Regions from separate parts of the Rhizobium grahamii genome, predicted to be linked through region 4. Evidence: predicted binding sites of a transcription regulator. Region 4 holds the regulator's gene; each other region holds the start of a gene.
What was found. Region 4 encodes PhoB, which activates phosphate uptake and scavenging genes when phosphate is short. Its sites were predicted from a motif close to TGTCATNNANCTGTCAT; they were not measured.
Positions count from the first base shown of each region.

Region 1: a site for PhoB is predicted at 2,317-2,333, ahead of FZ934_RS17520 (DUF1045 domain-containing protein). Genes of this name have one in related genera too.
Region 2: a site for PhoB is predicted at 6,066-6,082, ahead of FZ934_RS06770 (UDP-2,3-diacylglucosamine diphosphatase). Genes of this name have one in related genera too.
Region 3: a site for PhoB is predicted at 6,163-6,179, ahead of FZ934_RS06795 (LTA synthase family protein). Genes of this name have one in related genera too.

Region 1 is NZ_CP043498.1:3,637,225-3,645,291, forward strand. It holds gene phnE (phosphonate ABC transporter, permease protein PhnE) at 1-947, shown strand, start outside; gene phnE (phosphonate ABC transporter, permease protein PhnE) at 956-2,296, shown strand; gene FZ934_RS17520 (DUF1045 domain-containing protein) at 2,428-3,123, shown strand; gene FZ934_RS17525 (alpha-D-ribose 1-methylphosphonate 5-triphosphate diphosphatase) at 3,136-4,275, shown strand; gene phnN (phosphonate metabolism protein/1,5-bisphosphokinase (PRPP-forming) PhnN) at 4,272-4,871, shown strand; gene FZ934_RS17535 (GrpB family protein) at 4,888-5,391, shown strand; gene FZ934_RS17540 (thermonuclease family protein) at 5,492-5,992, shown strand; gene FZ934_RS17545 (VOC family protein) at 6,468-6,845, opposite strand; gene FZ934_RS17550 (DNA translocase FtsK) at 7,135-8,067, opposite strand, start outside.
Region 2 is NZ_CP043498.1:1,350,844-1,358,910, forward strand. It holds gene FZ934_RS06745 (MCE family protein) at 1-744, opposite strand, end outside; gene FZ934_RS06750 (ABC transporter ATP-binding protein) at 754-1,614, opposite strand; gene FZ934_RS06755 (MlaE family lipid ABC transporter permease subunit) at 1,611-2,780, opposite strand; gene dgcA (N-acetyl-D-Glu racemase DgcA) at 2,878-3,861, shown strand; gene FZ934_RS06765 (MFS transporter) at 3,813-5,033, opposite strand; gene FZ934_RS06770 (UDP-2,3-diacylglucosamine diphosphatase) at 5,197-6,000, opposite strand; gene FZ934_RS06775 (NADP-dependent malic enzyme) at 6,241-8,067, shown strand, end outside.
Region 3 is NZ_CP043498.1:1,360,647-1,368,713, reverse strand. It holds gene FZ934_RS06820 (class II 3-deoxy-7-phosphoheptulonate synthase) at 1-184, shown strand, start outside; gene FZ934_RS06815 (pilus assembly protein TadG-related protein) at 236-1,972, opposite strand; gene FZ934_RS06810 (TadE/TadG family type IV pilus assembly protein) at 1,969-2,391, opposite strand; gene FZ934_RS06805 (hypothetical protein) at 2,562-3,473, opposite strand; gene FZ934_RS06800 (DUF1003 domain-containing protein) at 3,596-4,120, opposite strand; gene FZ934_RS06795 (LTA synthase family protein) at 4,198-6,054, opposite strand; partial or broken gene FZ934_RS06790 (TolB family protein) at 6,334-7,166, shown strand; cobalamin riboswitch at 7,192-7,372, shown strand; gene bluB (5,6-dimethylbenzimidazole synthase) at 7,414-8,067, shown strand, end outside.
Region 4 is NZ_CP043498.1:3,898,697-3,906,763, forward strand. It holds gene FZ934_RS18810 (PstA family ABC transporter permease) at 1-604, shown strand, start outside; gene pstB (phosphate ABC transporter ATP-binding protein PstB) at 666-1,481, shown strand; gene phoU (phosphate signaling complex protein PhoU) at 1,524-2,237, shown strand; gene phoB (phosphate regulon transcriptional regulator PhoB) at 2,273-2,956, shown strand; gene FZ934_RS18830 (aspartate/glutamate racemase family protein) at 3,100-3,672, opposite strand; gene FZ934_RS18835 (GcrA family cell cycle regulator) at 3,830-4,363, opposite strand; gene FZ934_RS18840 (aspartate aminotransferase family protein) at 4,794-5,987, shown strand; gene argF (ornithine carbamoyltransferase) at 6,033-6,950, shown strand; gene FZ934_RS18850 (Hsp33 family molecular chaperone) at 7,044-8,039, shown strand; gene apaG (Co2+/Mg2+ efflux protein ApaG) at 8,040-8,067, opposite strand, start outside.

The DNA of each region.
Region 1 (8,067 bases), 260 kb from region 4:
GCGCGCAGCAACCGCAGCAGAGCGCCCATGAAATCGGCGAGGCGTGGAGCAAAATGGTCGCGCGCCGACGCCTCTACACCGGTCTCGGCCTGTTGATCCTGTTCGTCGCTTTCGTCAGTTCCGTGAAGTTTGCCGACGAAAGCAATGCCGGCCATTTCATCGAGCGTCTTCCGCATCTGTTCGATTTCGTGAGCTGGCTCGTTCCGAAAGACTGGAACGACGTCTGGCGGGCACTGTTCGATATCGAAAGCCCGAACCACCAGACCGGCGAAGAATACAATTTCGCGCTCGGTCGCGTGCCCGTATGGGGCAGCTTCTACATTCCCGAATATTTCGAGCTGATGATCATCACGATCAACATCGCGCTGGTCTCGACCATCATCGGCGTCGTCTTCGCAATGCCGCTGAGCTTCCTCGCAGCTCGAAACCTGTCGCCGTCTTCGCCGCTGCGCATCGTCGTCAAGCGCTTCATGGAGTTCCTGCGCGCCTTTCCCGAGATCGTCATTGCCGGCCTCTTCGCCGCGATCCTCTCGATCGGTCCGGTCGCCGCCATCATCGCCGTCAGCCTCCACACGATCGGCGCGCTCGGAAAGCTCTTCTACGAAGTCGTCGAAAACATCGACATGAAGCCGGACGAAGGCATGAAGGCCGTCGGCGCCAGCTGGGCCGAGCGCGTCCGCTTCGCGGCCTTGCCGCAGGTTCTGCCGAATTTCATGTCCTATGCGCTGCTGCGGCTTGAAGTGAACGTACGCGCCTCCACCATCATCGGCGCCGTCGGCGGCGGCGGCATCGGCGAGGAGCTGAAGCTTTCCATCTCGCGCGGTTTCGGTGCCAAGACCGTGGCACTGGTTCTGTTGCTCTTCATCACCATCGTCGTGGTTGATCAGTTCTCCGCATGGCTGCGCCGCCGCCTCGTCGGCGAGCATGCCTTCCTTCTGCAGCATTGAGGTCCGCCATGACGGTGATCGACGCCAACCGGATGCATGAAATCGAACTCCGCTATCCGGATTACTTCAAACGTTCCTTCCGTCAGCGGTTCGGCGGCCTGATGATCGTCATCGCGACGCTGCTCTACGGCGTTTACGCCACCTGGTTCTTCGACCTGCCGAAGCTGCTGGCCGAAGCGCATTGGGAACGTGTCGGCCTCTATCTCAGCCAGTGGGTGAGCTATGACGTCCAGCCGGAGTTTCGCATCGGCGATACCGGCATCACCGTCAAGTATCCGCGCTTCTCGCCGCTGGGCGACAACCCGCATCCCGATTGGGTGGTCAACAACCCGGATGGCAGCGTCTCGGTTTCGGTGAGTGGTGAGAGCCGCACGGTCACGGTTTCGAAGACCGAGGCCGTCGTCACCGCCCACGGCATCACTGTCCCGGTCGAACTCTCGGGCGGTGCGCCGAAGGTCGTGGGCCCCGTCCCGAGCTGGATGACCGTCTATGACGACAACGTTCTTGCCGATCTCGGCTTCGCCGGGGATGTCAGCATTTCCGCCGATCGCGTGAAGATCCGCAAGCGCTTCCTGGGTTGGGCGAACTTCGTCTTCGACACCCAATCGCCCTTCTTCGACAAGCCGGCCGGCGAGGTCCTGAGCCTGATCGTTTCGGGTCCGGAACTGAAGCCTGGTCAATCCAACCTGTCGCTCGCTTTCGACAACATCTGGTACAACAGCGCCTGGCAGCATGGCGATGTCTGGACCAAGCTTTTCCAGACCATTGTCATGGCCTTCCTCGGCACTTTGCTCGGTGCGCTGGCAGCCTTCCCGCTGGCGTTCCTGGCAGCGCGCAACATCACGCCGAACAGGCTGTTGAATCAGGTCCTGAAGCGCTCCTTCGACTTCCTGCGTTCGGTCGACATGCTGATATGGGCGCTGTTCCTGACCCGCGCCTTCGGCCCCGGTCCACTCGCCGGCTCCGGCGCGATCTTCCTCACGGAAACCGGCACGCTCGGCAAACTCTATTCCGAAGGCCTCGAGAATATCGACAATAAGCCGCGCGAAGGCATCAAGTCGACAGGTGCGTCCACGATGCTCACGCACCGCTACGGCATCATCCCGCAGATCGTTCCTGTCTTTGTCAGCCAGACGCTTTACCAGTGGGAATCGAATGTCCGCGGTGCGACGATCATCGGCGCCGTTGGCGCGGGCGGTATCGGCCTGAAGCTCTGGGAATCGATGCGCACCAACGCGAACTGGGAAAACGTCGCCTACATGGTTCTTCTCATCCTGATGGTTGTGTTCCTGTTCGACATGGCCTCGAATGCCCTGCGTCACCGGCTGATGGGAACGAAGTCACATTAAATGTGAGGATCGGCTTCGGCCATCATCATTCTGTCACGGAAATCTTTTAGCCGGAAACCGGCCTTGCAGTTGCCGCGCAAATCGCGGCAGACTGCGGCCCGCTTTCAGAACGATTTCCCAGGATACGAGCCTTGCGCTACGCACTCTATTTCACGCCGCCGAAGGATCATCCTTTGAACGGAACGGCCTCGCGCTGGCTGGGTCGCGATGCTTTCACCGGCGAAACTTATCCGGCTCCCGAATATCCGGAAATGCCGGCCGGCGAGCAGTTCGAGCTGACCGCCGATCCGCGCCGTTACGGCTTCCATGCGACGATCAAGGCGCCGTTCAGCCTCGCGGCCTCGGTAACGGAGAAGGACCTGATCCCGGTCGTCGAGGATTTTGCCGCTCGCACGTCTGCTTTCGAGATCCCGGAACTGGTGTTGGGGCAACTCGGCCGCTTTTTCGCGCTCGTACCCGGTTTCCTGCATCCCCCACTTCAGGATTTCGCTGCGAAGGTGGTAAAGTCCTTCGAACCGTTTCGTGCCGCGCTATCGGAAGCCGATGTCGCGCGCCGCAAGCCGGAGGAACTGACGGAAAGCCAGAGGGCCAATCTCCTGCGCTGGGGATATCCCTACGTGATGGATGACTTCGGTTTCCACATGACCCTGACCGGCAAGGTGCCGCCCGAGCGATCCGGCGTGATGAAGGAAATTCTGGCCGAGCGATTTTCGGCCTTCACGGGCCGGCCGCTGGCAATCTCCGGCCTGGCCGTATTCGTCGAGGAGGCGCGCGGCGCCCCGTTCAAAGTTCATTCCTGGTGGCCGCTTGCCGGCGCCGAAAGCTGAAAGACCTGATCCATGAGCAAAGAAACCGTCTTTTCCAATGCGCGTATCGTCCTCGAGGAAGAGATCGTCAGCGGATCGGTCCTCGTCCGCGATGGCAAGATTGCCGATATCTCGACGGGCAGCTCGCATGTCGGCGAAGACTTCGAGGGTGACTACCTGATCCCCGGTCTCGTCGAACTGCATACCGACCACCTCGAAGGTCACTATTCGCCGCGCCCCGGCCTGCGCTGGCACAAGACGGCAGCGATCCAGGCGCACGACGCCCAGATCGTCACCTCGGGCATCACCACTGTTTTCGATTGCCTGCGCATGGGCGCCGACGAAGACGGCGGCTTCGAGCATGGCGAAATGCGCGAGATGGCCGATGCGATCCAGCAGGCCGAACAGGAAGGTCGCCTGCGCGCCGAGCACCTGATCCACCTGCGCTGCGAAGTCTCCGCCGATAACGTGCTGCAGCACTTCGCCGATTTCGAAAACGATCCCTATGTCCGTCTGGTCTCGCTGATGGATCATGCCCCCGGCCAGCGTCAGTTCCAGACGATGGACCAGTACATCTTCTACTATCAGAAGAAGCGCGGCCTCTCGGACGCCGAGTTCGCCAAGTTCGTCGATCGCCGCGTTTCGGAATCCGAACGCAACTCCACGCCACACCGCCTCGCCATCGCCAAGGTCTGTGCCGAGCGCGGCATCACCGTCGCCAGCCACGACGACGCAACGCTTGCCCATGTCGACGAAGCGATCGAGAACGGTGTGCGCCTCGCGGAATTCCCGACGAGCTTCGACGCCGCCAAGGCCTCGCACGGCCACGGCATGAGCGTGCTCATGGGTGCACCGAATGTGGTGCGCGGCAAGTCGCACTCCGGCAACATCGCCGCCCGCGATCTCGCCGAACGTGGCGTGCTCGACGTTCTCTCGTCCGACTATGTTCCGCTCAGCCTGCTTTACGCGCCCTTCATCCTCGCTGACGAGGTCGAAGGAATTACGTTGCCCAAGGCGATCGCCATGGTCACCTCGACACCCGCCCGCACCGTCAGCCTCAATGACCGCGGCCGGATCGCTCAGGGCTTGCGTGCCGACCTCGTCCGCGTTCACCGTGATCACGGCGTTCCGGTCAGCCGCTCCGTCTGGCGCGAAGGGCGCCGTGTCGCATGAACCCGTCGCACGAACCTCACATCGTTCCTGGCACAGAACGCGGCATCATGGTCGTCGTCGTCGGCCCGAGCGGCGCCGGCAAGGACACGCTGATGGCGCTTGCCGCCAAGCATTTCCAGGGCCGCCAGGATGTGCATTTCGTCCGCCGCGTCATCACGCGTGACAGCGAGGCGGGCGGCGAGCACCACCTCGCAGTGTCGAACCAGGGCTTCGCGTCGATGGAGCAGGCCGGAAACTTCGCGGTCTGGTGGGAAGCGCACGGCTTGAAGTACGGCATTCCGGCCGAAGTGTCGGTTTCGCTCGCACAGGGAAACCTTGTCATCGCCAACGGCTCCCGCTCGGCGCTTCACCACTTCAAGGCGGTGTTCCCGCGCCTCAAGGTCATCAACGTGACGGCGCGTGCCGAGGTGCTGGCAACGCGTCTCGAGGCTCGTGGCCGCGAAACGCATGAAGATATCATGGCGCGTCTCGCCCGTGGTCCTTTGACCGTGCGCGGTGATTACGACGTGATCGATCTCGACAACAGCGACTCGCTGGAAGAAGGCGAGCGCAGGATCGTGGATGCGCTGAACAGCTTCCTCGCGGAAGTCGCGTGAGATCGAAGGAGGGACGATGGCGATTGTTGTCGTTCCCTACGATCCAGACTGGCCGAGGCTCTTTATCGAGGTCCGGGCGGAACTAGAGCCGGTGCTGTCGGATCTGGCGCCGGTCTTCCATCATGTCGGCAGCACATCTGTACCGGGTCTCGCCGCCAAGCCAAAGATCGATCTGCATGCCGCCTTCACTGAGCAGCAAGCCTTGCCGGTCGCGATCGAGCGTATCAAGGGCCTGCCCGTCTACACCTTTCACGGCGACAAGTACAACGACCAGAGCTGGGCCTTCACCAGCGGCAAGGGCTCTTATGGTGCCCGGCTCTACCTCTGCACATCCGACAACGCCGTGCTCCGCGATCGCATCATTTTCCGCGACTATCTGAGGGCGCACCGGGAGAGGGCGGATGCTTATGCGGCACTCAAGCTTCGCCTAATGGGCGAGGCGAATGACGATTGGTCCTACTACACCGGCGGCAAGACGGACTTCGTACGCGAGACCCTGCGCCGCGCACGCTCGATATAGTTGATAACGCACCCTGCTTGCGCGCAACGCTGAATTGCGCCAAGCTTTAACGCAGCATGTCCGCCGATATGGCGGGGATGGGATGCATTGCGGAGGGGGCATGCGGCTGTTTCGGGTTTTGGTTCGGTTGTTTTCCGGCAGGGGCAGAGTCCAGAAGCGACGCTATGAATCGATTGTCGTTGTCACCAATCCTGTCCCGCCTCCCAAAGTCGAGACCGTTCTGAGCGGCCGGTGCTGGGTCGTCGACGGCGATACCATCATCATCGACAGCGTTCGCATTCGCTTGGCCGGAATCGATGCGCCGGAACTCGATCACCCGTGGGGCAAGCAGTCAAAATGGGCGCTGGTCCAGCTGTGCAAGGGCCAGACGGTAACGGCTCGGATCAGACCGGAACTCTCCTATGACCGCGTGGTCGCGGATTGCTTCCTCTCGGATGGACGCGATCTGTCGGCCGAACTCGTGCGCATGGGTCTGGCGCTGGACTGGCCCAAGTTCTCGGGAGGGAAATACCGGCACCTCGAAACGGCGGATGCACGGCGCAAACTGTGGCGCGCCGATGCGCGCCAGCGCGGCAAACTTCGTACGCAGACCGACAGCTAAAGATCAGTGAGCGCGGCCGTGTCGCGGGGATAATGAGCTTATGCGGTGAAAAACTATACTGCACTCTCAACGAGTTGCTGATCACATCGTCCCCCATCCATCCCCGCTTTCGTAGTCCAGCCCATACTGATCGCGTCATTGGACAGGGAGCCGGGTCGTGAACCGGATCTGACAAAACTGGTCGAGAGTCCGGCGTTCGATGATGGTTGCAGCAGGGGATCGCAAGTCGTCAGGACGAGTGCTCCGCCGCATCGGAAAGGCCGAGAGACGCTCCTGTCGGCCTGGAAGAGCGGAACCTCGATGCGATCGGGCAGGCTGCACCGCCTGACAATCCCCATCTACCCACAACTGCCGCCTGCCTGTTCCCAGCATGTTTGCACCGTCGCGGAGAACCCTCCGGCGCGGGGCTTTGTGTTGTCCGCTCGCACCCGCACGAAAGACCCGAACGCACGATGCGCCCGGGTCCGGCGTTGGGCTAGATCGCTTGGCCGACATCGATGCGATTGCCGTCCGGATCCTCGAACACGAAGGCGCGCAGGCCATAGTCCTTGTCCTGCAGTCGCTTGATGATCCGCGCGCCATGCGCCTGGCACAGCGCGTAGAGAGCATCCGCATCGTCGACCATGAGATGGGCGACGTTGAAGTTGGGCGTTTCGTGGTTCGGTTGCAGCGTCAGATGCAGTTCGGCGGCATCGCGTTTCAGGATAACGAAACCGACGGGATTGCCGTTTTCGAACACCTTGGTGAAGCCCATCACGCCGCGATAGAAATCCATTGCTCGACTGATATCTTTCACGGGAAGCATCGCGGCAATACGTCCGAAGCGGACACGATGATCAGCGATCTCTGTCATCGCTCAATCTCCTTCTGAGACGTCACGAATGGGTTCCGGCGGTGCGGAAGACCATACGCGCGCTCCAATGTTTCAACATGAAGGGCGGTGCCTACGAGGCCATCTATAGCTGCGGAGGTTTCGCGTCGCAATGGCGGCATTGCGAGGCAGGGCGGACTGTTGGCATGCCGCGCCACGGAATTCACCAGTCACTCGTCATGGCCCGACATCGTCACGGCTCAGGTTGGAAGTCTGGCGCGGCGTCTCTCCAAGCTGGCGTCCACCGCCGGCGTCCACCCCATTCAGGAGATCACTCCCCTTCGCTGCGTCCAGCCACGATCTCGCGCTTGCCGACATGGTTTGCCGGCCCGACGAGGCCTTCCTTCTCCATGCGCTCGACGAGCGAGGCGGCACGGTTGTAGCCGATGCCGAGACGGCGTTGGATGTAGGAGGTCGAGCACTTCTTGTCGCGCAGGACGACCTTCACCGCCTGCTGGTACAGCTCGTCGCCGTCCTCGGAGCCCATGGCGCTCTTGTCGAAGACCGCGCTGTCCTCTTCTTCGCCGGCTTCGTCTTCCTCGTCCGCCGTAACGGTATCGAGATACTCTGGGCGACCCTGCGTCTTCAGATGTGCCACGACCTTCTCGACTTCGGCATCCGAAACGAACGGGCCGTGCACGCGCGAAATCCGCCCGCCGCCCTGCATGTGCAGCATGTCGCCCTGGCCGAGCAGCTGTTCGGCGCCCTGTTCGCCAAGGATCGTGCGGCTGTCGATCTTCGACGTCACCTGGAAGGAGATGCGGGTCGGGAAGTTCGCCTTGATCGTGCCGGTGATGACATCGACCGACGGACGCTGGGTCGCCATGATCAGATGGATGCCGGCAGCACGCGCCATCTGTGCCAGACGCTGGATCGCGCCTTCGATTTCCTTGCCGGCGACCATCATCAGGTCGGCCATCTCGTCGACGATGACGACGATGTATGGCATCGGCGTCAGGTCCATTTCCTGCTGCTCCTCGATCGGAGCGCCGGTGCTTCTGTCGAAGCCGGTCTGGACCATGACGTGGATGGTCTCGTCCTTGTCGCGCGCCTGCGCCACGCGGCTGTTGTAGCCGTCGATATTGCGCACGCCGAGGCGCGACATCTTGCGATAGCGATCCTCCATTTCGCGCACCGCCCACTTCAGCGCCATCACGGCCTTCTTGGGGTCGGTAACGACAGGTGTCAGAAGGTGCGGGATGCC
Region 2 (8,067 bases), 1.4 Mb from region 4:
GTCGCTGACTTTCTCGGCATTGGCGAGGATGTGGTCGATCTTCTTGGCATCGACAGATTTGACCAGCGCTTCAACAGCCTCGAGCGTCGAGTCGACGCGGCCCGAGACCTTTCGTACCGTATCGGACAATTGGCCGACACTCTGCAGGAAGGAATCGATATTGCCGGAGTTCTTGGCCAGCGCGTCGGAGAAGGTCTCCGCGTTCTGCAGGGTCTTGGTGAGCGGGCCGCGCGCATCCTTCACGAAGCCCTGAATCTGCCCCACGGCATCATTGGCACGGTCCATGATCTTGTCGGCGGTCGCGAGAAGGTTGGTCACGCTCGATTGGTCCGCGACGATCACCGCCCGCTTGCCGGAGTTGATCGCCTCCTGAAGGATGTTCTTCTCGCCGACCTTGCCGCCCGACAGTTCGACATAGGCTGCACCTGTCAGCCCCTGGATCTCGAGGATTGCCTTGGTCGACGGATAGATCGGGGCGTCGACACGGACCTCGGTAAAGGCGAGCGAAAACTGCGGGTCGTCAGCATCGATCGACAGCGATTTCACCGATCCGACCTGGATGCCGTTGAAGCGGACCGGAGAGCCGACGCTGAGGCCGTTTGCCGATCCAGGAATGCGCACGATCAGCTCCGCCATCGGTCCGCCGCGCCCATATTCGGCCATCCAATAGACGAAGCCGAAGGCAGCCGCGATGACCAGCACCGTGAAAAAACCGACAATCGTATAATTCGCTTTTGTTTCCATCTTATCCGCTCACTTCCCGCGGCTATCTTGCGCCAACCTTTCGGCGGCGCCGGCGTGGGTGTCTTGCGGCACGATCGAACGCGCGCGCTTGCCTTTGAAATAAGCCTGAACCCACGGATCGTCGTAGGCCAGCATGTCGTCGATCGTCCCCTCCACCATGACTCGCTTCTTCCCGAGCACCGCGATGCGGTCGCATACGGAGAACAAGCTATCGAGGTCGTGTGTCACCATATACACGGTCAACCCCAGCGTATCCCGGAGCTTGGCGATCAGATCGTCGAACTCCGCCGCTCCGATCGGATCGAGCCCTGATGTCGGTTCGTCGAGAAATACGAGCTCCGGATCGAGCGCGAGTGCCCGCGCGAGCGCTGCTCGCTTGATCATGCCGCCCGAAAGCTCGGAAGGATATTTATCCGCCGCATCAGGCGCGAGGCCGACAAGGCGGATCTTCAAATGCGCCAGTTCGTCCATGAGCGACTGTGGCAGATCCAGATATTCCCGCATCGGGACCTGGATGTTTTCCTTCACGGTCAGCGACGAAAACAGCGCGCCCTGCTGAAAGAGGACGCCGAGGCGCATGTCCAAGGCATTGCGTTGCGGCTCATCCAGCTCATCGAAATCCTGCCCGAGGATCTTGATCTGCCCGGAACGGCGCGGAAGCAGCCGCAGAACGGTGCGCATGAGAACGGATTTGCCCGTGCCCGAAGCGCCGACGAAACCCAGGATCTCGCCCCGGTAGATATTCAGGTTCAGATTGTCGAGTACGACCTTGGAACCGAAACCGACGGTCACGTCGCGCGCCGAGAGCACGATATCGCGCCCCTTTTCGCCCTCGATCTCCGTCTGCTCTTCTTCCACTTGCACCCTCAGAAATTAATCGCCGCATAGAACATGGCAAAAAGCCCGTCCATCAGAATGACCACGAAGATCGCTTTGACGACCGCCGAAGTCACGTGCTGGCCGAGCGACTCAGCACTGCCACCTACTTTTAGGCCCTCTACCGCTGCAACGATACCGATAACGAGCGCCATGAACGGCGCTTTGATCATTCCCGACAGGACCGTCGACAGCGTGATCGCCTCGTGCAGGCGAGCGATAAAGTTGGCGAAGGTAATCCCGGAGTATCCCCAGGCCACCACGGCGGCGCCGGCCAGCGATGCGAAGTTGGCGATAACGGTCAACAGCGGCAACGCCACCGTCAGCGCGACGAGCCTCGGGAAGATCAGAACGCCGACCGGGTTCAGGCCCATGACCTTCAGGGCGTCGATTTCCTCGCGCATCTTCATGGAGCCGACTTCAGCCGTAATGGCGCTGCCGGAGCGACCTGCGATCATGATCGCCGTCAGAAGAACGCCGATTTCACGCAACTGCAGAATACCGACAAGGTCGACCACAAAGACTTCGGCGCCGAAATATCTGAGCTGGAACGCGCCCTGCTGCGCGATGATCGCGCCGATCAGGAACGACATCAGCAGAATGATCGGCACGGCGCGAACGCCCATGTGGTCGATCTGATTGACGATTGAGGCGGGTGACACACCGCTGCCGCGACCGAATTTCATCTGCGCGCCGCGGACCGCCGAACCGAGAATGTACATGGCGGCCGCGATGTTGTTCCAGAGATCGAACGCAATCTTGCCGATCGGCGCGAAGATACGTTCTGCGAAGGAGAGCTTCGGTGCAGGCTCGGCGTCGCTTTTTGAGGGCTCTTCCGAGAAGGAGGCGATCAGCTCGTCGATATGTGGGTTGCTGCCCTCGAACGTCAGCGTGCCGCCGGCACTTTCGACCTGTTTTTTCAGGCGACACAGCAGCCAGACGCCGGCCGTATCGATGTCGGAAATCTGCGACAGATCGAGTGTGACGCTACGGCTGTCCCGCGCCGTCAGCTTCTCGAAATCCTTCAGGACGAAATGGATGTTGGCGCTTCGCCAGTTACCCTCGAGATGGGCGTGTACATCCGACCCATTTGCTTGGTCGTCCACGTGCAGTGAGGCGGCGTTGCGGGGCTCGGACTTCAAAATGCTTGTATCTTTCAAGGCTTACGGCGACATTGCCGACTCGCGAACCATTGTTCGCCGCAGCGATCAATATACTCAAGCCCAACCAAATTTCTATGCGTGCAGGATTGCAAATATGCCACGGTCCCTCGAAATTGAAACCAGCTCCTTCCCCATCGCCGGCACCTTCACGATTTCGCGCGGCAGCAAAACGACCGCCGAGGTCGTTACCTGTGTCCTGAAGGACGGCGGCGTCACCGGATGGGGAGAGTGCGTTCCGTATCGTCGCTACGGCGAGACCATTGAAAGTGTCACGGCGCAGATCGAGGCCACGCGGCCTCTCCTTGAAGGCGGTCTCGAACTCGGCGATCTGGCGCAGGCAATGCCACCCGGCGCGGCCAGAAACGCAGTCGATTGCGCCTTATGGGACTTGGCGGCGAAAAGAAGCGGTAAATCGGTGGCTGCTAGCCTCGGTCTTCAGAACCCGCATCCGCTCACGACCGCCTTCACCATCTCGCTCGGCGAGCCAGAATTCATGGCAGATCAGGCGCGCAAGAATGCCGATCGCGCGCTCTTGAAGGTGAAGGTCGGTACCGCCGATGACGAGAGCCGGATTCTTGCGGTCCGAGGCGGCGCGCCCGAGAGCACGATCATTCTGGATGCAAACGAGGGGTGGACCGAAGAAAATCTTGCGCGGCACCTGCAGATTGCAGCCAAGGCGGGGGTCGCATTGGTCGAGCAACCTCTGCCAGCCGGCCGGGATGAAATTCTTGCCGAAATCGAACGTCCGATTCTCGTCTGTGCCGACGAAAGCGTGCATCATACGGGCGACCTCGCGAGCCTTCGCGATCGCTACGATGCAATCAACATCAAGCTCGACAAAACGGGCGGGCTGACGGAAGCCCTTGCCATGAAGCTGGAGGCCCAGAGGCTCGGCTTCAAGATCATGCTCGGCTGCATGGTCGGCACGTCGCTTGCCATGGCGCCGGCGGTCCTGCTTGCGCAGGATGCCGATTTCGTCGATCTCGATGGCCCGCTGTTACTGGCCCGGGATCGGCAGCCCGGCTTGCGCTACGCTGCCTCTCTCGTCTGGCCACCCGAAAGAGATCTCTGGGGCTGAAGGTAGTAGGCGACGATGATCAGGCCGAGGCCGGCCAGCGCCACGAACGCCATCACATAATAGCTTGCCAGCCCGAGTGCCGCGTAGATGTAACCCGCGGCGATCGTCATCAGCCCCATGCACATGCCGTTATAGAAGAAATAGGCGCCCTGCGCCGAAGACTCCTGCGTCTCCTGGACCGACGCGACGATGCGACGCTGTACGCCGGTGTGGACGAAGGCGTAGGTAAACGAGTGCAGGCACTGAAGCAGGAAGAAGCCTGCAAATCCCCAGTGCATCGGAAACAGAATCCACCGACAGACGCTCACGGCCGCGCCGAAGCGGATCAGTGTCCATGCATCGAACCGGCGGTTAAGGCGCCTGGAAAGAAAGAAGACCGTCACCTCCGCGGCGACGCCGGCGCTCCAGAGCAACGCGATCTGTGTTCCCGAAAAGCCGAGTTCGTGCCAGTAGAGCGTGGCGAAAGCCTGCAGCACGGCGTGGCTGGACTGCTGGATCGCAACGCCGATGAGCAAGGCCAGAAGATGAGGCTGCCTCAGGGAACTCCCGGTGGCCGCCGGAAGGTCGACCGGCGTGCCGCGCCGCCGCGTCGGTCCGATCCGCGGGCAATATAGGGCCATGACAATGGTCATGATGAAACCGAACGTCATGACAGGAAGGACCATTTCGCCGCCCCAGCGCCCGACCAGCTGCCCGCCGACCAGCGTGGAGACGATGAACGCGACCGATCCCCATACCCGCATCGAGCCGTAGTCCAGCCCCCAGCGGCGAACACCCGAAATCACGATCGATTCGACAACAGGCACGTAGAAGGAAAAGGTCGCCCCCTGGAGCGTATAGACGAGCAGAACCGGCCAGAAGGTTGTTGTCCAATAGAGCGCAATGGCCGTCAGCAACGACAGGCCGCCGGAAAACAGGAGAACGTCCGCCCTCTCCTTCATCCGGTCTGCGTACATGGCCACGACAGGCGCCACGAGAACGCGGACGACCATCGGAACCGCCAGTATCATCCCGATCTCGTGGTCGTTGAAATCATGAAGGGCAAGCCACACCGGGAAGAACGGCAAGGCCACACCGTTGACGAGGAGCGGCGCACAATAAGATAGGGCACTTAGCAATCGAAAGTGCGCAGGCGCGCCCTCGCCCGAGGAAGGATTTTGAGCGGGAATCATTGGTAGACCTGTAAGGAAACTGACCGTTGCCTAACACATCAACCTACGAGCGACTATGGCGAGAAATAGCCCGCCAAATCGTTTTCAAAAATAAATCTAATCTGTCGCGGTGATGCCACGCTCCGACGCCTTAAAGGCGTCGGTATCCCGTTGGTCAGAAACGTCAGGCAGCCTGTTGTGCCAGCTCGCCCTGCGGGTTGACCGGCAGCGCCAGCGGAAGGCTATCCGCGATCTGGCGCCACTCGATCAGTTCGAATGTTCCGTCCTGATGCTCGGCGATGGCAGTGCAGCTTTCCACCCAGTCACCGGTATTGATGTAGCGAATGCCGTCGATGTCTTCCATGACCGCGTGGTGGATGTGACCGCAGATCACACCATCAGCATTGTTCTTCCTGGCTTCGTCGGCGACCACTCTCTGGAACTCGCCGATGAAGTTGACGGCGTGCTTGACCTGAAGCTTTGCCCAGGCCGAGAACGACCAGTATGGCATGCCGAGGCGACGGCGAACGGCGGCGAGACCGATATTGATCATGATCGCCATGTCGTAGGCCCAGTCGCCGAGATAGGCGAGCAGACGCGCGTTGCGGACGACGACGTCGAATTCGTCACCGTGCAGAACGAGATATCTCTTGCCGTCGGCGGTGTCATGGATCATGCGTTCGGCAACTTCGATACCGCCGAAATGCATGCCGGGGAAATCACGGAGAAACTCGTCGTGATTGCCGGGGATATAGACGACACGCGTCCCCTTGCGTGCCTTCCGGAGCAGCTTCTGGACGACGTCGTTGCAGTCTTGCGGCCAATACCAGCTACGCTTCAACCGCCATCCGTCGACGATGTCGCCGACGAGGACGATCGTGTCGGCATCGTGATACTTCAGAAAGTCGAGAAGAAAGTCCGCCTTCGCGGCTTTCGAGCCGAGGTGCACGTCGGAAATAAAGAGCGTACGGAAGTGGCGGGTATCCATATTTTCCTTCACAGGCATTCCACCTGTGCCCCATGCTTCATCTGCCCCCTGAAAACCAGACTCGTGTTTCAGGAAGATGACATAGCGGCAGTCTTCCCACCGCTGCGAGCGTCAGCGTCCGCGCTACGCCTCACAATTGCGCGCTTTTCGCCATTGCTTCTGAAATTCTGACTGTTACGGCAGTTCGATTGATGTATTGAAGGCACTCCAAAAGACAGCATGCGGCAGCCGGAGGCGATGATGGATCATCACGACAAACCCAAGACGGAAAAGAACGTGGCAGGCGGGAGCCTCGATGAGCAGGCGCTTTTCTTCCACCGCTATCCCCGTCCGGGCAAGCTGGAGATCCAGGCCACCAAGCCACTCGGTAACCAACGCGACCTCGCGCTCGCCTATTCTCCGGGCGTTGCGGCGCCCTGTCTCGCCATCCGCGACAATCCGGAAACGGCTGCCGACTACACCTCGCGCGCCAATCTCGTGGCCGTCATTTCGAACGGCACGGCTGTTCTCGGTCTCGGAAACATCGGCCCGCTCGCCTCGAAGCCGGTCATGGAAGGCAAGGCGGTTCTCTTCAAGAAATTCGCCAATATCGACGTCTTCGATATCGAGGTTGATGCCACAAGCGTCGACCAGATGGTGGCGACCGTGGCATCCCTGGAGCCGACCTTCGGGGGCATCAATCTCGAGGACATCAAGGCGCCTGAGTGCTTTGAGATCGAGCGCCGCCTGCGCGAAAAGATGAAGATCCCGGTCTTCCACGACGACCAGCACGGCACGGCGATCATCGTCGCGGCCGCCATCCTGAACGGCCTCGAACTGGCCGGCAAGAAGATCGATGAGGTCAAGATCGTCGCTTCTGGCGCTGGCGCGGCTGCCCTCGCCTGCCTCAATCTTCTCGTAACACTTGGCGCAAAACGCGAGAACATCTGGGTTCATGACATCGAAGGCCTCGTCTACGAAGGTCGCGTGGAGCTCATGGACGAGTGGAAGAGCGTCTATGCGCAGAAGAGCGACACACGCACGCTGGCGGAAAACATCGGCGGCGCCGATGTGTTTCTCGGCCTCTCAGCCGCAGGTGTGCTGAAGCCCGAACTTCTGGCACAGATGGCGGAGAAGCCGCTCATCATGGCGCTCGCAAACCCGACGCCTGAAATCATGCCCGATCTTGCGCGTGCGGCACGCCCGGACGCCATGATCTGCACCGGCCGTTCGGATTTCCCGAACCAGGTCAACAACGTACTCTGCTTCCCCTTCATCTTCCGTGGCGCGCTCGACTGCGGTGCCGTCACGATCAACGAAGAAATGAAGATGGCGGCGGTTCGCGCCATCGCAGCACTTGCGCGCGAAGAGCCTTCCGATGTCGCCGCCCGCGCCTACTCGGGCGAAACCCCGATCTTCGGGCCGAACTACCTCATTCCGTCGCCGTTCGACCCACGCCTCATCCTGCGTATCGCGCCGGCCGTTGCGAAGGCTGCCGCCGAAAGCGGTGTCGCTCTGCGCCCGATCGCAGATTTCGACGCTTATCTCGACCAGCTGAACCGCTTCGTCTTCCGCTCCGGCTTCGTCATGAAGCCGATTTTTGCCGCTGCGAAGAATGCCGAAAAGAAGCGTGTGATCTTCTCGGAAGGTGAGGACGAGCGCGTACTGCGTGCCGCCCAGGTCTTGCTGGAAGAAGGCATCGCGGAGCCGATCCTCATCGGCCGCCCGCAGGTCATCGAGACGCGCTTGCAGCGCTATGGTCTTCGCATTCGCCCGCTGTCCGATTTCGACGTGATTAACCCCGAAGACGATCCGCGGTTCCGCGAGTATGTCGACCTCTACTTCTCGCTCGTCGGTCGCCGCGGTGTCATTCCTGAAGCGGCTCGCACGATCGTTCGTACGAACACGACCGTTATCGGTGCGCTTGCTCTGAAGCGTGGTGAAGCGGATGCCCTCATCTGCGGTCTCGAAGGACGTTACGAAAAACACCTGCGCGATGTTCGCCAGATCATCGGCAAGCGCGAGAACGTCCGCGACTTCTCCGCACTGAGCCTCCTGATCTCGCAGCGCGGCGCCACGTTCTTCACC
Region 3 (8,067 bases), 1.4 Mb from region 4:
CGGCAAGGACGTCACGGAATGCACCGGCGGTGCGCGCGCCCTGACCGGCGAAGACCTGCAGGATCGCTACCACACCCATTGCGATCCACGCCTCAATGCCGACCAGGCGCTCGAGCTTGCATTCCTGCTGGCTGAACGCATGAAGGGCGGCCGTGACGAGAAGAGATTGGCCGCAAACGCCTGATCTTTCTGACTGCGGAAAAAATTGAAGAAGCCCGGCGATTGCCGGGCTTTTTTATTGGACCAGAACAGATTGCTGGCAACGGGCGTCGGTCATCCGCACGTCCGCCTCACCGATCTTGATGCCGAGCATCAGGAGTGTGTTGTAGAGCAGTTCATCGAGCGGTGCCGTCGCGCCCGACAGCGTGTCGGCGATCGCCGACATTACGGCCTTGTTGGTCCCAAGTGTAATGAACAGTAGCTGTATTTCTATGTCCGTGTTTTTCAGCAGCGACTGGACGGCCGAGGTCAGGCTGTCTCGGGTGGAGACGTTCTTGATCGTCTTTGCGGCAATGTCAGTGCTTTGGAAGCCCAATCGGGTTTTCGAGGTGTTCGTCAAATTAATATCGGCCATGCCGGTGACGCGCAGAAGGTTCGCGTCGATGATTGTTGCCGGCGTCACACGCGGCTTGGTGCCGAAGTTTGCCATGGCTGAGGGATCTACATCGCCAAGAGCGATTTCAGCGACGCCCGGGACGACATCGACGCCAATGCTCGCATTCTTGGGATTGCCGCCCAGGCAGCTGAAGGACGCCAGCTTTGCTTCGGCATAGGCTGCCTCGACATAAAGCGGCACACGCACCTTGAGACCCGCGATCGAGGAAAGGCCCGGGATGCTTGCCTCTATCGCGAGGCGAATTTGTGCAGTTCGGACTGCTGCGCCCGTGGCGCCGACGGCATTGAATGCAATGCCCTTGGGCCGTTCGCCGATCGAGAGTTTCAGGGTGATACTTGTCAGCCCGGGCACCGTGCCGGCAAGATTGATCGCCACCTGGTTCTTCTGGTTTGCCGCCATCGCGGTCGCCGAGAGAATATCCATGACGGTCGCATTGACGAGAAGATGCGAGCCGCTGCCGATCACTCTTTCGCTCATGGGACCGAGATCAACCAGATCCTTGAGCTTCACCTTCAGCTGCGTCGATCCCAGACCCTTCTCAAGAGATGTGAGCACCTTGGTAACGGTCGAGGAGAGGCTCTGCGTTTTGCCGAGCGTATTCAACAGCCGCGGATAGGAGATGTCTGTATTCAGCAGATCATCGTAAGTCGCCGCCTGCAGATTGAGGCTCGTGGCGAGCAGATCCAGATAGGACAGGAGATCGACGTCCGCCGACGCGAGGGCTTCGTAGTCGGCCACCTTTAGCGACACGGTCGTACCGAGCAGGCTGCCAAGCAGCGCATTCAGGACACCACCGTTCAGACTGGCGAGACGTGAACCGATCGAGAAGGCCGCGATTTTCGAGGCAGAGGCGGTTCCGACGGCGCCAAGTGTCGGAGGGGTTGCAAACGACGCAGCGAATGTCAGTTCGGCCTTCTGCTGCACTGCAACCTTTACGGCATCGTACGGTTGGACGCCGGCGACAAATCTCTGCGCCGCCGCCACTGTCGGGTCGGCGACATAAACGCCAGGCGTGTACTGAACCACAGCGTCGTACTGAGAGAGCTTCCCGGTGTCGGAGGGGAGACTGCCCGACGGCGTCAGATAGCCATTGGTGGTTTTCACGGCAACGTTGAGGCCGTTCTTTTGGAAGCTCGCGACCAGATTGGAGGATGCATTGGCGATGTCGGAGGCAGCGACGATTGCGCCGATATCGCTCAACTGCTGCAGCCGCCGCTGTTGCAGCGTCATCATGCCGTAGTCGACGCCAAGCGCGAGCGTATAGAGGATCAGCGGTGCACAGAGCGCCGCCATGATCGCCACATTCCCCTCCCTAGCGGCAAGGAAATTGACAAGAGACCGATTCCTTACAGTCATATGCCACCCATGCGGATCGTCGCAAAACGACGAATTGTCGTGCTTGGAAGCGGAAATGTATAGAGATTCCAGATAGGTAGTGCGCGCGCGTCGTATTCCGTGGTGACCGTGAACTGGTTGCTGTTTTGTGGATCGGTTGCCACTGTAACCTGCAGCTTCTTCCGGTCGATCAGCGGATCGTTCAGCGTCGAGACGGCGATGTAGTTGTTGACGAGCGTGACGCGCTCTTGCTCCGAGATGCCGGCAACCGCCGTGCGCGCCGCGTCGGCGGTAAGCTGCTGCAAGGCGTGGGCGGCACTTAGATAGATTCCGTAGGCGATGAGCGTCAAAACGACCAGAAGGAATAACGGCGCCACGATCGCAAATTCGATGGCGGCAGCGCCTCGTGTACTCGACAGGAGGCGGCGAATGGTATTCATGATGACCACTCCTTACGCTGGTCGAAGCACGTTCGACGACAACCCAAGGATACATTATCATTTATTAAGTTTTGCTTACCTAATAAACCCACTGCGTGCATTCTCATCGAGAGGGCGCGATGGTAAGCTTTCGCGGGAAAGTGGTGCAGGTATGGTTTTCGCCCATTTTTTCAGGTGCTTGGCGCAGGCTGCTTCGCGGCCCAGTGGATCGACTGATCCAGTTGGGCAAATTTGGCCGCCTGCCAATAGAAATAATCCTCTATGAAAATTTGGGACAGCCATAGGCGCCCGCGGACCTTTTCCCAGCCGAGCAACTTGTCGGCTTCGGCCTTTTTGAACATCCGCTTCAGATTCGTCAGCGAGATTCCGAACTCGGTCGCGATCTCCGTCGGGCTTACCCCATCGAGGACGACGCGATCGTGCTCCCGGGCATCATCGGGCAAGCGACTGATGAGATCGTGCAGCACAAGCCCTCCGATATCCGACCATAGGAAATGGCCGATGCTCTCACGCGGGTGCTTCCAGGCGGCATCACGTATCAGGGCAGTGGCAGCGTGCGGTTGCGCCAATGTGAAGAGGTCGGGCTTCGCCTGGGTGACAGCCGCCCGGTTTCCACCGTCGAGCTGATCCAAGCAAGCCATGTGCCCGAGGAACCAAGAGAACATGGCTTCCTCGCTCGCGTCGGTCGTTTCAAGACGACGGACGCGCCTGTCGGGTGTTTCATCCGGCACGTCGCGCAGGAAGCGATAGGCGACCAACTCGGCTAGAAACGACGCAGCGGTGTTCCTGCTCGCGACATCGAATTCCACGGCCGCCTGCATCAGCCTGCTTGCAGTCAGCCCCGAGAGGGGATCGCTTCGATCACGACCTGCGTGCATGGCGAACAGCGTCTGCGTCAACAACCACTTGCGGTGCGATGCTGCAAGCCGCGCCAGGCGTGGTGTCTTCCTGTGTATCTCGATCAGGTGGAGCGCTATCTTTCGCTCGATAGCGAGGAAGGCGGGGTGATGCAGTATTTCCTGACTGTCGTGCAGCTTGCCGACGAGCCTGGGTCGAGAAGCGAGCGTATGAAATTCATCCATTTTCTTTGTAACAATGTATCGACGACTAAAGTTGGCTACTGGAATATTTGAAGTACAATTTCAATGCTCTACTCACCGACAAGCAGAGATCGTAGCAATATAGTTAAGCGGCGCCCGCCGGATCAGTCCGGGATCTTCTGATGCAACCTGGCAATTTCCTCCCGCAAAGCCGCGATCTCGGTCAGCACGTGCATATCGATCTTCTGATGAAGCGACAGTACTTCCAGCTCGGCCTTGAGATTGACCTCATAGTCCTTCGCGGCTTCGAAACGGTCACGTTCCGCCTGCCGGTTCTGCGACATCATGATGATCGGCGCCTGGATGGCAGCCAGCATAGACAGGACGAGGTTAAGGAAAATGAAGGGGTAGGGATCGAAGGCACGCGTCAGGAGGACGACCGTGTTAACGATGCACCAGAAGACCAGAAAAGCCAGGAAGGCCAAAATGAAGCTCCAGGAGCCTCCGACCCGCGCGATCGAGTCGGCGAGGCGCTCGCCGGATGTGGATTCGGCCTTTAGCGCGGCGTTTATGTCCGTGGAAATGATCTTGCGCTCGTGCGCTTTGGCGAGCACGCGCTTCTCTATGTCTCCAAGTTCATCGGGGGACTTGCCGAAGTGGATATGAACAAAATTGGGCAGGTTATGCATGGATCGACTCCCGATACGCTCTTCGATTTTCGGGGCGAGTATTCCTTTATGGCGTCAAATTGCAATCGACCATTAAGTTAGGTTCCGGAATCTTCAGTGCCTGCTGTCTCGGGGAAAAAGCGGGCGCGTGACTGCGCCTTTCCGAACATGATGTCATGCTGCAGATAGCGATAGTCGCGAACCAAGGGATCCAGTCCTGCTGGCTTCAGTACCCAATCCGGCGTCGGCGTGCCGTCGCGGGCGATAAGCTGATAACGATCGACGATCGGATACTTCTTCTGCATCCGGCCCAGGAAACCGGTATAGTAGGGGTGCTCGTAGCCAGCGAATTTCAGGAGATGATACGGCAACATCGACGGGCTGACAGTGCCCACATCGCTCTTGCTGCCCTTCCTGTTCGACCAGATGACCAGCGGCGTCTCGTGTTCCTTCTTCATCACCTCTACCGGCGCCTTGCGGGTGGCGACCTGGTCCGGCATGTAGCCGGTCGTCATGTAGACGCTGCCCAGCGGAGGAAGGTGATCTCCCCACAGGATGATGATGGTCTCGCGATCGCGCTTTGAGGCCCACTCTGTCAGCATCCTGAAGCTGTCGTCGGCTTCCTTGATGCCTTGGGTGTAGGTCGTAAGCGTTGCCCGCTCGGCATCGTTGAGGTTGCCCTGGATGTCGATGCTGTTGTTTGCGTAGCGGTTCGGCTCGTAGGGGCCGTGACCCTGGAGGGTAACCCCGAAAAAGAAGAAGGGACGATCAAGCCCGTCGGCTTCCTGCATGATCTCCTTCATCAACGAGTCGTCTGAAGCGAAAATGCCGCGCTTCTCCATAGCAGGCATCGTTTCCTCGCTTCTGAACTCCTCGAAGCCGAAATCCTTGTAGACCTCGTTGCGGTTCCAGAACCAGCCGCTGAAGGGGTGAAGCGCGCGAGCGACATATCCCTCGCTGCGGAAGAACGTTGCGAGCGACGGTACGTCGGTGCGGATATACTGCTGATAGGGAATGCTGCCGTAGGGCAGGAAAGCATTCGAGAAGCCGGTCAGCGCCTCGAATTCGACATTGGCGGTCATGCCTCCGAATTCCGGCGAGAAGACATAGCCTGACTGCGCGGCGCGAATGTTCGGCATCGGGTCGGCGGAAAGCGTGACCGAATTCAGCCGCGTCGGGTCCCAGAAGGACTCGCTCATCAGCATGATCACATCCGGCTTTTCGCTCGGCCCGCGCAGGTAGCCATAATTGCGAGCGGGAATGGCGTCGAGCGCCTGGGAGCCGAACCCGCTCGGTGCTGCGACATCGGCCATCGGCACGTTGAAGATGAAGGCCAGGATGAAGCCGTTGCTGCGATAGTTCTCTTTCTGGTCCCACATCATGGGCACGACCTGCAGGCGGTCGCGGATCCACGAGTACTGCGAGTAGTCCATCAGCGAGCCGAATGCGAAAATGACCGGCAGGCCGAGGCAGAGGCGGCGCACGCGCGCCTTGTGAGACACCCTCGGCAAATGGCGCCAGCAATAACGCCAGGCCATAACGAGGCCAGCCGCAAAGACGACAATGCCGATGACGAGCGCCACCGCTGTCAATGGCCGGTCCCGAACCATGACGGGCAGCAGTTCTACGATCTGGCGACCGAACAGCACGTCAGACGGATACAGCGGATCGCTGAGATAGTGCTGCTTCTGATTGGAAACGAAGGCCGGAATCAACACCAGCGGCACGATGATCAGAACGGATTGGAAGCGGCGGCCGAACGCTGCGTCGAGAGACAGCATCAGGACGGTGAGCATCACGACCGTCGTCATGCCGGGACGTGCCGTCGATGTCAGGAAATCACCGACGTCGGTGAGGCTGCCGCGAGCAATTATCTCCACCGCAATCGTGGCGAACAATGCGATCAGCGTCGAGAGGAGAATGCCGATCCCAGCGCGCACTGCGGACGAGCGGATGCTTGCGTCGATCCCGGAATAGAACGACACGACGCGCACCGCCGCTCCGGATCTAATTACTTGCGCGATCAACGCCTCAACTCCAACGTCATGAAAACTTCATGGAACTGTCACATCCGCGTCATGAACGCTAGATGAACCGATTAAGTTTCCCGAGATTGCGCAGCTTTTTATCGTTGTAGGCCAATGGCGTAGGGGGAGGGCGTCGCATTGCCGTCCTTGCGCAGGGCTGCCGCCTATCGTAGTTGATGATCACCACCCGGCAGCGAGGAGGACGAAGTGCGGAGTTCGGTTGAGATTTACAATGTACGAACGGGCGAAACACGGATCGTTTGGCAGACGGAAGAACTTGTCGAGGCGCCGAATTTCGCGCCCGACGGACGCTATCTCCTGCTGAACGGCAACGGGCGCCTCTACCAGCTGTTGCTCGACGGATCCGGCCGTGTTGAGGAGGTCGATACAGGCTTTGCCGTCACGTGCAACAACGACCATGGTATTTCTCCCGACGGATCGCAGATCGTCATCTCCGACAAGACCCAGTTCGGCAAGTCGACGATCTATGTCCTGCCTATCGAGGGTGGGACACCGCAATTGGTGACACCGAAGCAACCTTCCTATTGGCACGGGTGGTCGCCCGACGGGAAAGAGCTTGCCTACTGCGGCATCCGCGACGACCTTTTCGATATCTATACGATTCCGGTCAACGGCGGTGAGGAGCGACGGTTGACGCACGGCGAAGGCCGCAACGACGGGCCGGACTATTCTCACGACGGTCGATGGATCTACTTCAATTCAAGCCGCACCGGGCTGATGCAGATCTGGCGTATTCATCCTAACGGCAGCGGCCTAGAGCAGGTCACGCACGACAATTACGGCAACTGGTTTGCGCATCCGGCGCCTACGAACGACAAGGTGCTGATCCTTTCCTACGACCCCGATGTCTTCGATCATCCCGCGATCTAAACGTTCGCTTGCGGATGATGGACATGGACGGCGGCAACCTCACCACCCTGTTCGAGCTTTTTGGAGGGCAGGGCACCATCAATGTTCCGAACTGGTCACCTGATGGTGACGAGTTTGCCTTTGTGCGTTACTTCCCGGTACCGGACTGACCGCTTGCGCCAACCGGCCGTTCCCGGCATAGAGGCGGTGTCAGGTGCCCGCGACAAGGCGGGAGAATCGGGAATCCGGTGAAAAACCGGAACGTGCCCAACGCTGTAAGGCTGACGTTTGCCGCATGATACCACTGGTCCAACCGGGAAGGCGCGGCAGACGGACGACGCCAAGTCAGAAGACCGGCCCGACAATCATTGACTGCCCCGCGTGGACGGCGGGCGGTGGTATTGTTGGGGATTAACGATGCGACCAAACACGTTGGAGCCGCTCGCAAGAGCAGGCGCTTTTGCGCCGGATGAACAAGAAAGCGTCTACAAGGCGATCAAGACCAGGCGGGATGTCCGGTCGGAATTTCTGCCCGATGCCGTGCCGGACGAGGTTATACGCCGTCTGTTGGACGCCGCCCATCACGCGCCGTCTGTCGGCTTCATGCAACCGTGGAACTTCGTTGTCGTCAAGGACGACGCCGTGAAAACCGCAGTCTGGGAAGCCTTCAATCGGGCAAATCTTGAAGCTGCGGAAATGTTCAGCGGCGAGCAGCAGGCGACTTATCGTTCGCTCAAGCTGGAGGGTATCAGAACCGCGCCCCTTGGGCTCTGCGTTACCTGCAACCCGGACCGCTGCGGCGACGTCGTGCTCGGGCGCACTCATAACGCCCGCATGGACTCCTATTCGACCGTCTGCGCGATCCAGAACCTCTGGCTTGCCGCTCGCGCTGAAGGGATCGGCGTCGGCTGGGTAAGCATTTTTCGGGAAGACGAACTGAAGCATATTCTGGGCGTGCCGGAGCGGATCGAGATCGTCGCCTGGCTGTGTATCGGTTACGTCGACCGGTTTTATAGCGAGCCCGAACTTGCCGTAAAGGGATGGCGCCAGCGATTGCCGCTGGAGGAGCTG
Region 4 (8,067 bases):
CTCGCTTTATCTGATGCTGATCGTTCTCGCCCTGTCTCTGCCGATCGGCGTTGCCGCTTCGATCTATCTCGAAGAGTTCGCTCCGAAGAACAGGCTGACCGATCTGATCGAGGTCAACATCAACAACCTCGCGGCTGTTCCCTCGATCGTCTACGGTCTGCTTGGTCTCGCTGTCTTCATCAATTTCGCCGGTCTGCCGCGTTCGGCGTCGCTCGTCGGTGGTCTTGTCCTGACACTGATGACCCTCCCGACCATCATCATCGCGACCCGCGCAGCGCTGCGCGCCGTGCCTCCGTCGATCCGTTCGGCAGCGCTCGGCCTCGGCGCTTCAAAGATGCAGATGGTGTTCCACCACGTTCTGCCGCTGGCAATGCCTGGCATTCTCACCGGCACGATCATCGGTCTGGCGCATGCGCTCGGCGAAACCGCGCCGCTGCTGCTGATCGGCATGGTCGCCTTCGTCGCCAACGCGCCGGCGACCCCATGGATCCTTCGACGGCTCTGCCCGTGCAGGTCTACATGTGGGCAAACGAAGCCGAACGCGCCTTCGTGGAGCGCACATCCGGAGCAATCATCGTCCTGCTCCTGTTCCTCATTGTCATGAACCTCGGAGCTATCCTCCTGCGTCGTCGCTTTGAGCGCCGCTGGTAAACGGAGTAAACATTATGAACATGTTGACGGAAGCAGCAGTTGAGAAAGCGGTTGATCAGAAGATGAACACCATTCCTTACAAGATGATCGGCCAGGACGTTTCGGTTTACTACGGCGAAAAGCGCGCGCTCTTCGACGTCAAGCTGAACATTCGCGAAAACACGGTAACGGCGCTGATCGGCCCATCCGGTTGCGGCAAGTCTACCTTCCTGCGCAGCCTGAACCGCATGAACGACACGATCGACAATTGCCGTGTCACCGGCAAGATCACGCTCGATGGCGACGATATCTACGATCCTGATATCGACGTGGTCGAACTGCGTGCCCGTGTCGGCATGGTGTTCCAGAAGCCGAACCCGTTCCCGAAGACGATCTATGAGAACGTCGCCTACGGCCCGCGTATCCATGGCCTTGCCAAGTCCAAGGCAGATATGGACCAGATCGTCGAACACAGCCTGCAGCGTGCCGGCCTGTGGAACGAAGTGAAGGATCGCGTTCACGAGTCCGGCACCGGCCTTTCCGGCGGCCAGCAGCAGCGCCTCTGCATTGCTCGCGCCGTCGCCGTCAGCCCTGAGGTCATCCTGATGGACGAGCCGTGCTCGGCCCTCGACCCGATCGCGACAGCGAAGGTGGAAGAGCTGATTCACGAGCTGCGCGAATCCTACACCATCGTCATCGTGACGCACTCGATGCAGCAGGCGGCTCGCGTTTCGCAGCGCACCGCCATGTTCCACCTCGGCAATCTCGTCGAGGAGAACGATACCGACAAGATGTTCACCAACCCGGATGATCCGCGCACGCAGGATTACATCATGGGCCGCTTCGGTTGATTTCCAACGTCGGAACCCCTCACGATATTCAAGGATGATCCCATGGCATCGACACATATTTTCTCTGCCTACGACGACGACCTGAAGTACCTTTCCCGCCGGATTTCTGAAATGGGCGGCCTGGCCGAGCAGATGGTATCGGACGCTGTCCGCGCCCTCGTGAACGGCGACACGGCGCTGGCCCAGAAGGTCATCTCCGACGACGTGATCCTCGATCACGCCGAACGCGAAGTCGGCGACAAGGCGATCGTCACGATCGCTCGCCGCCAGCCGATGGCTGCCGACCTCCGCGAGATCATGGGTTCGATCCGCATCGCCGCCGATCTCGAACGCGTCGGCGACCTCGGAAAGAACACGGCCAAGCGCGTGATCGCGGTGCAGAACACCGGCGTGCCGCGCAAGCTCGCCCGTGGCCTCGAACACCTGTCCGAGCTGGCCCTGGTTCAGCTCAAGGAAGTGCTCGACGTCTACACGAGCCGTGCGGCCGACAAGGCAAAGTCGATCCGCGAGCGCGACGAGGAAATCGACGCGATGTACACCTCGCTGTTCCGCGAGATGCTGACCTACATGATGGAAGATCCACGCAACATCACGAGCTGCACGCATCTCCTGTTCTGCGCCAAGAACATCGAGCGCATCGGCGACCACGCCACCAACATCGCCGAGACGATCTACTACATGGCCACCGGTGCCCAGCCGGAAGGCGAGCGTCCGAAGGACGACACCGCCAACACCGTCGGTGCGGTGACGGAATAAGCGTTCCGGACCACGCCCCCAGGAGACCGAAACGAATGATCCCGAGAATAGCTGTTGTCGAAGACGAAGAAGCACTGAGCGTGCTTCTTCGCTATAACCTTGAGGCTGAAGGCTTCGACGTCGACACGATCTTGCGCGGCGATGAAGCCGAAATCCGCTTGCAGGAACGCACACCGGACCTGTTGATTCTCGACTGGATGCTGCCGGGCGTTTCCGGCATCGAGCTGTGCCGTCGTCTGCGCATGCGCCCGGAAACCGAACGTCTGCCGATCATCATGCTGACGGCGCGCGGCGAGGAGAGCGAACGCGTTCGCGGCCTTTCGACCGGCGCCGACGACTACGTCGTGAAGCCGTTCTCGACGCCGGAACTCGTCGCCCGCGTCAAGGCGATGCTTCGCCGTGCGAAACCGGAAGTTCTGTCGACCCTGCTGAAGTGCGGCGACATCGAACTCGACCGTGAGACCCACCGTGTCCACCGCAAAAGCCGTGAGGTTCGCCTGGGGCCGACGGAGTTCCGCCTTCTCGAGTTCCTGATGGCGTCGCCCGGTCGTGTGTTCTCACGCTCGCAGCTGCTCGATGGCGTCTGGGGTCATGACATCTACGTCGACGAGCGCACTGTGGACGTCCATGTCGGTCGTCTGCGCAAGGCGCTGAATTTCTCCAACATGCAGGACGTCATCCGCACCGTACGTGGTGCCGGTTACTCGATGGAAGCCTGAGGCTTCCATCCTGCTCCCAGCAAGAACGAGCAGCTGGGGGCTCGTCATGTGGGTAAGTCGCGAAGATCAGACTTCTCGCGAAACTCGCTCGACAGCGGCGGCAAGGCCCGCCGCTGGACTGGTCAGGGGTTTGGGGTCGCCTTTCACCAGATCCGCAGCACCTGCCATCGATGCCTTGCGAGAGCGACGATTGAGGCTCCCTCGCGATAGGCGGCATCGGCCGCCTCGGCAACGGCCGATAAATAACCAACACGATCGCCAGCCTTAAACAAGTCCCATGCTCCGGGGACACGGCGAACCTCGAACGGCGTTTGAGTTGCCGCAGTTGCCGCAGCAAACAACCGTGCGGTTGGCTCCAGGGTTGTTTCAACCGCGCAGAGGACGGCGATCCTTCCCCCGACCCGAACTGCCTGTTCTGCCAGGACGGCATCGATGCGAAGGGTAGGGACGGGCATCGTGCCCTCAAGTTCATCGATGGACGGCCCCAGGGTCGAGCATGTCAGGACAACAGCATCTGCGGTCTGGCCAAGCGACCGCAACACCGAGGCTGTCTCGCGGGCAATATCATCTGTCAGTCCGCCGGCTTGCTCGGCATTCGCGAGAAAATCTGCCCGAACCGCATGGGAGAGCACGTCTTTGGAAAGGCCAATCTCTCTGGCCGCGGCCTCGAAAACAGCAATATTGCTATCGGCCGTATGCAGGCAGGCTATTCTCATCGCGTTCTCCGGTCCGAGCAGCCACAAAATGGCATGGGGCTGATAGCTTCCTGGAAGCGCGCGTGCCCGACGTACATTGTTGCTGTGTCGGGGGCTCGAGCCCAACAAAAAAACGGGCCCGCGAAGGCCCGTTCCTATTCCTTATCCGGCTTCCGGATCAAGCGACCCGGTTGGCGGCCTTCCGGCGCTCGTTGACCGGCTGGTAGGCCATGCGTTGATGGTACGTGCAATACGGGGAGTTGTCAGGAGACTCGCAGCCGCAGAAGTGGAAGTCGTCCTTGAGCGGATCGCCGACCGGCCACTTGCAGGTGCGCTCGGTCAGTTCCGTCAGGCCGAGGCGGCGAGAGATCGGAACGACGACGTTCGAGGCAGGGCGGAACCGGACTTCCTCGACCGCATCGATATCGATTTCTTCCTTCAGCATGGTTGCGCCCTGCTGCCGGGTAACGGTGCGGGTCGCAACGCGCGATGCATAGTTCGGAGCGCGGGGAGCGGTCGTGGTGCGCTTCGGCGTGCGAACGGTCGTCGCGTTACCGCCGGCCTTGGCCCGGCCGGGCAGGCTGAGACGGTGGACCTTGCCGATCACGGCGTTACGGCTTACACCGCCAAGTTGTGCTGCGATTTGGCTGGCGCTCAGTCCTTCGGACCATAGCTTCTTCAGCTTCTCTACGCGCTCGTCTGTCCAGTTCATGCCCCTGTCTCCGCCTTGTTAGCGTTGGTGTAGGCAGAATCCTTCACCGTCGCCCCGGACGTATCCGAGGCAAGAAACGCTTGCTCGATTTTTGGTGACTAGTTCCGCCGCATGCAGTCTAGTAATTGAGTTTTAACCTAGTGTGAGGCCGACTCCGTGACAAGAGTCGGTTGAATCGCCGGGAATCGAATTTGTGGTTTTTCCCCAACTTGCTCGTGAGGAGAGTCATTTCTGCAACATTGCTTGTTGATAGTTGGCGTCGCCCCGATTAGCCGCTTGACGCATGCAGTAAATCCTCAGTTTTGTTGACATCGCAGTGCGAAAAGTAAATAGTGCTGCTCGCCGCCGAAAGGCGGCATTTTTAATTTTCCGGGCCTGCTTTTCTTAGCCGGAGTCCGGCTGCTGATGGTCAATGACAGGAGATCGCGCCATGGCTGAAGCCGCGCTATACGATACCTACTCTCGCGCCCCTTTGCGGTTCGAGCGAGGAGAGGGTGTATGGCTGATCACCGAGACCGGCGAGCGATATCTGGATTTCGGGGCGGGCGTGGCGGTCACTTCAGTCGGTCATGGCCACCCGCATGTCGTAGGCGCATTGAAGGAGCAGGCAGACAAGGTCTGGCACCTCTCCAACGTTTATGAGATTCCGGGCCAGGAAGCCTTCGCCAAGCGCCTGACCAACGCAACTTTTGCGGACAAGGTGTTCTTCACCAACTCCGGTGCCGAGGCGCTGGAATGCGCCATCAAGACGGCTCGTCGTTACCAGTTCTCCAAGGGGCATCCGGAGCGCTTCCGTATCGTCACTTTCGAAGGTGCCTTCCACGGCCGGACGCTGGCAACCATTGCCGCCGGCGGTCAGGAAAAGTACCTGGAGGGCTTCGGCCCGAAAACACCTGGCTTCGATCAGGTCGCCTTCGGTGACATCGAGGCCGTGCGCGCTGCCGTCACCAACGAGACTGCCGGCATCCTCATCGAGCCGGTACAGGGCGAGGGTGGTATCCGTCCCGCGACGACGGAATTCATGAAGGCGCTGCGCCAGCTATGCGACGAACATGGCCTTCTTCTCATTCTTGATGAAGTCCAGAGCGGCGTCGGCCGCACCGGCAAGCTGTTCGCGCACGAATGGTCTGGCGTCACGCCTGATATCATGGCCGTGGCAAAGGGTATCGGCGGGGGCTTCCCGCTTGGCGCCTGCCTCGCAACCGCGGAAGCGGCTTCTGGTATGAAGGCTGGCACCCATGGTTCCACCTATGGCGGAAATCCGCTGGCAATGGCGGTCGGCAATGCCGTGCTGGATGTGGTGCTTGGAGAAGGCTTCCTTCAGCAGGTGCGCGACGTTTCCCTGGTCTTCCGTCAGGGGTTGGCGTCCTTGAAGGATCGCTATCCTGACGTCATCGAGGATGTCAGAGGCGAAGGTCTGATGCTCGGCGTCAAGGCCGCCGTGCCATCCGCCGAATTGCTGCAGGCGATGCGAGCAGCCCACCTTCTTACTATTCCGGCCGGCGACAACGTCATCCGTCTGTTGCCGCCACTCGTCGTCACACCGGACGAAGCCCGTGAAGGGCTCGCCCGCCTCGAGCGTGCCGCGGAAACGGTACGCGCATCGGCAAAGAAGACGGCTTGAACGGAAAGGTGATCTGCCGAACGGCAGGCGTAACAGGTATACACAATGGCTTCCCCGAAACACTTCCTCGACCTCTCCGCAGTTGAAGCATCCGATCTGCGGCTCATCATGAACGACGCCATCTCCCGCAAGCAGGCCTTCAAGGCCGGGCAGGGGGACAAGCCGCTGGCCGGCAAGATGCTCGCCATGATCTTCGAGAAACCCTCCACCCGCACCCGCGTCTCCTTTGACGTTGGCATGCGCCAGCTTGGCGGCGAGACGCTGTTTCTGTCAGGCACCGAAATGCAGCTCGGTCGCGCCGAGACGATTGGCGACACGGCCAAGGTATTGTCGCGCTACGTCGATGCGATCATGATCCGCACCACCGATCATGCCCGCATGCTGGAACTTGCCGAGCATGCGACCGTTCCGGTCATCAATGCGCTGACCGACGATACGCATCCCTGCCAGATCATGGCCGACGTCATGACCTTCGAAGAACATCGCGGCCCGATCAAGGGCAAGACGATCGCCTGGACCGGCGACGGCAACAATGTGCTGCATTCGCTGGTCGAAGGCGCTGCGCGGTTCGGCTATCGCATGAATATGGCGGTGCCTCTTGGTTCCGAGCCCAAGGATCACTATTTGAACTGGGCCCGCAATGAGGGCGCCGAAATCATGCTTTACCATGATGCAGACCGTGCGGTCGCCGGCGTCGATTGCGTGGTGACCGATACCTGGGTCTCCATGAATCAGGAACATCGGGCCCGTGGTCACAACGTCTTCCAGCCTTACCAGGTCAATGAGGCCCTGATGGCGCAGGCCGGCAAGGATGCATTGTTCATGCATTGCCTGCCAGCTCATCGTGGTGAGGAGGTTACGGACGAGGTGATCGACGGCCCGCAATCCGTGGTCTTCGATGAAGCGGAAAACCGCCTTCATGCGCAGAAGTCGATTCTTGCTTGGTGCCTGGGCGCGATCTGAACCATACTGGACGCCACGTTTGGCCTTAGGGCCCGTCGGCCGCGCGAGCGGATGGATGCTCTTGTCCATCCGTTCTCAGACTAGGAGAAGACCATGGCAGAAACTGCAGCCGCCCTCGGCGAGTTCGATTTCGCCGGCGATGACCACGTCGTTCCCTTTCAGGTGGAAGGCCTGGATGTGCGCGGTCGCGCCGTTCAGCTCGGCCCCATGCTGGACGCGATCCTTGAGCGCCACAGCTATCCCGCGCCGGTTGCGAGGCTCTTGGCCGAAGTCGTCGTTCTCACGGTGCTCCTCGGCACATCACTGAAATTCGACGGCAAGTTCACGGTCCAGACCAAGGGTGACGGGCCGGTGGATCTGCTCGTCTGCGATTTCACGACGCCTGAGAATGTTCGGGCCTATGCGCGCTTCAACCAGGGTCTTCTCGACCAGGCGGTTGCCGCCGGCGAGATCGAGCCTGAACAGCTGCTCGGCAAGGGCATGCTGGCGTTCACGATCGACCAGGGCAAGTTCAGCCAGCCCTATCAGGGCATCGTTGCGCTTGACGGCGCGACACTCGAGGAAATCGCCGGAACCTACTTCCGCCAGTCGGAACAGATCCCGACGAGAGTGCGCCTTGCTGCCGCCGAATTGCTCGATCGCGACGAGGCCGGCAAGCCGCGTCATCGCTGGCGTGCCGGCGGACTTGTCGCGCAGTTCCTGCCGGAAGCGCCGGAGCGCATGCGCCAGGCGGATCTTCATGGCGGCGACGGCGATACCGCCGTAGGCCTGCACAAGGAAGATGATGCCTGGGCGGAAGCCCGCTCGCTCGTGGAAACGATTGACGCCGACGAACTGACCGATCCGCTCGTCGGAACCGAACGGCTGCTGTTTCGGCTGTTTCACGAACGCGGCGTGCGCGTCTATGAGCCGCGCAAGGTTTTCGACCGCTGCTCCTGTTCGCGTGAAAAGATCAAGGGCGTTCTCAAGGGCTTCTCGGCGGAAGAAATAGACGCCAGCCAGGAAAACGGCCAGATCGCCGTCACCTGCGAGTTCTGCTCGACGACCTATCGTTACGAGGTCGAAGAAGTCGCGCAGGCAGCCGAGTAATCAGTTCAAGACTCTGAGCAGTCCTGGT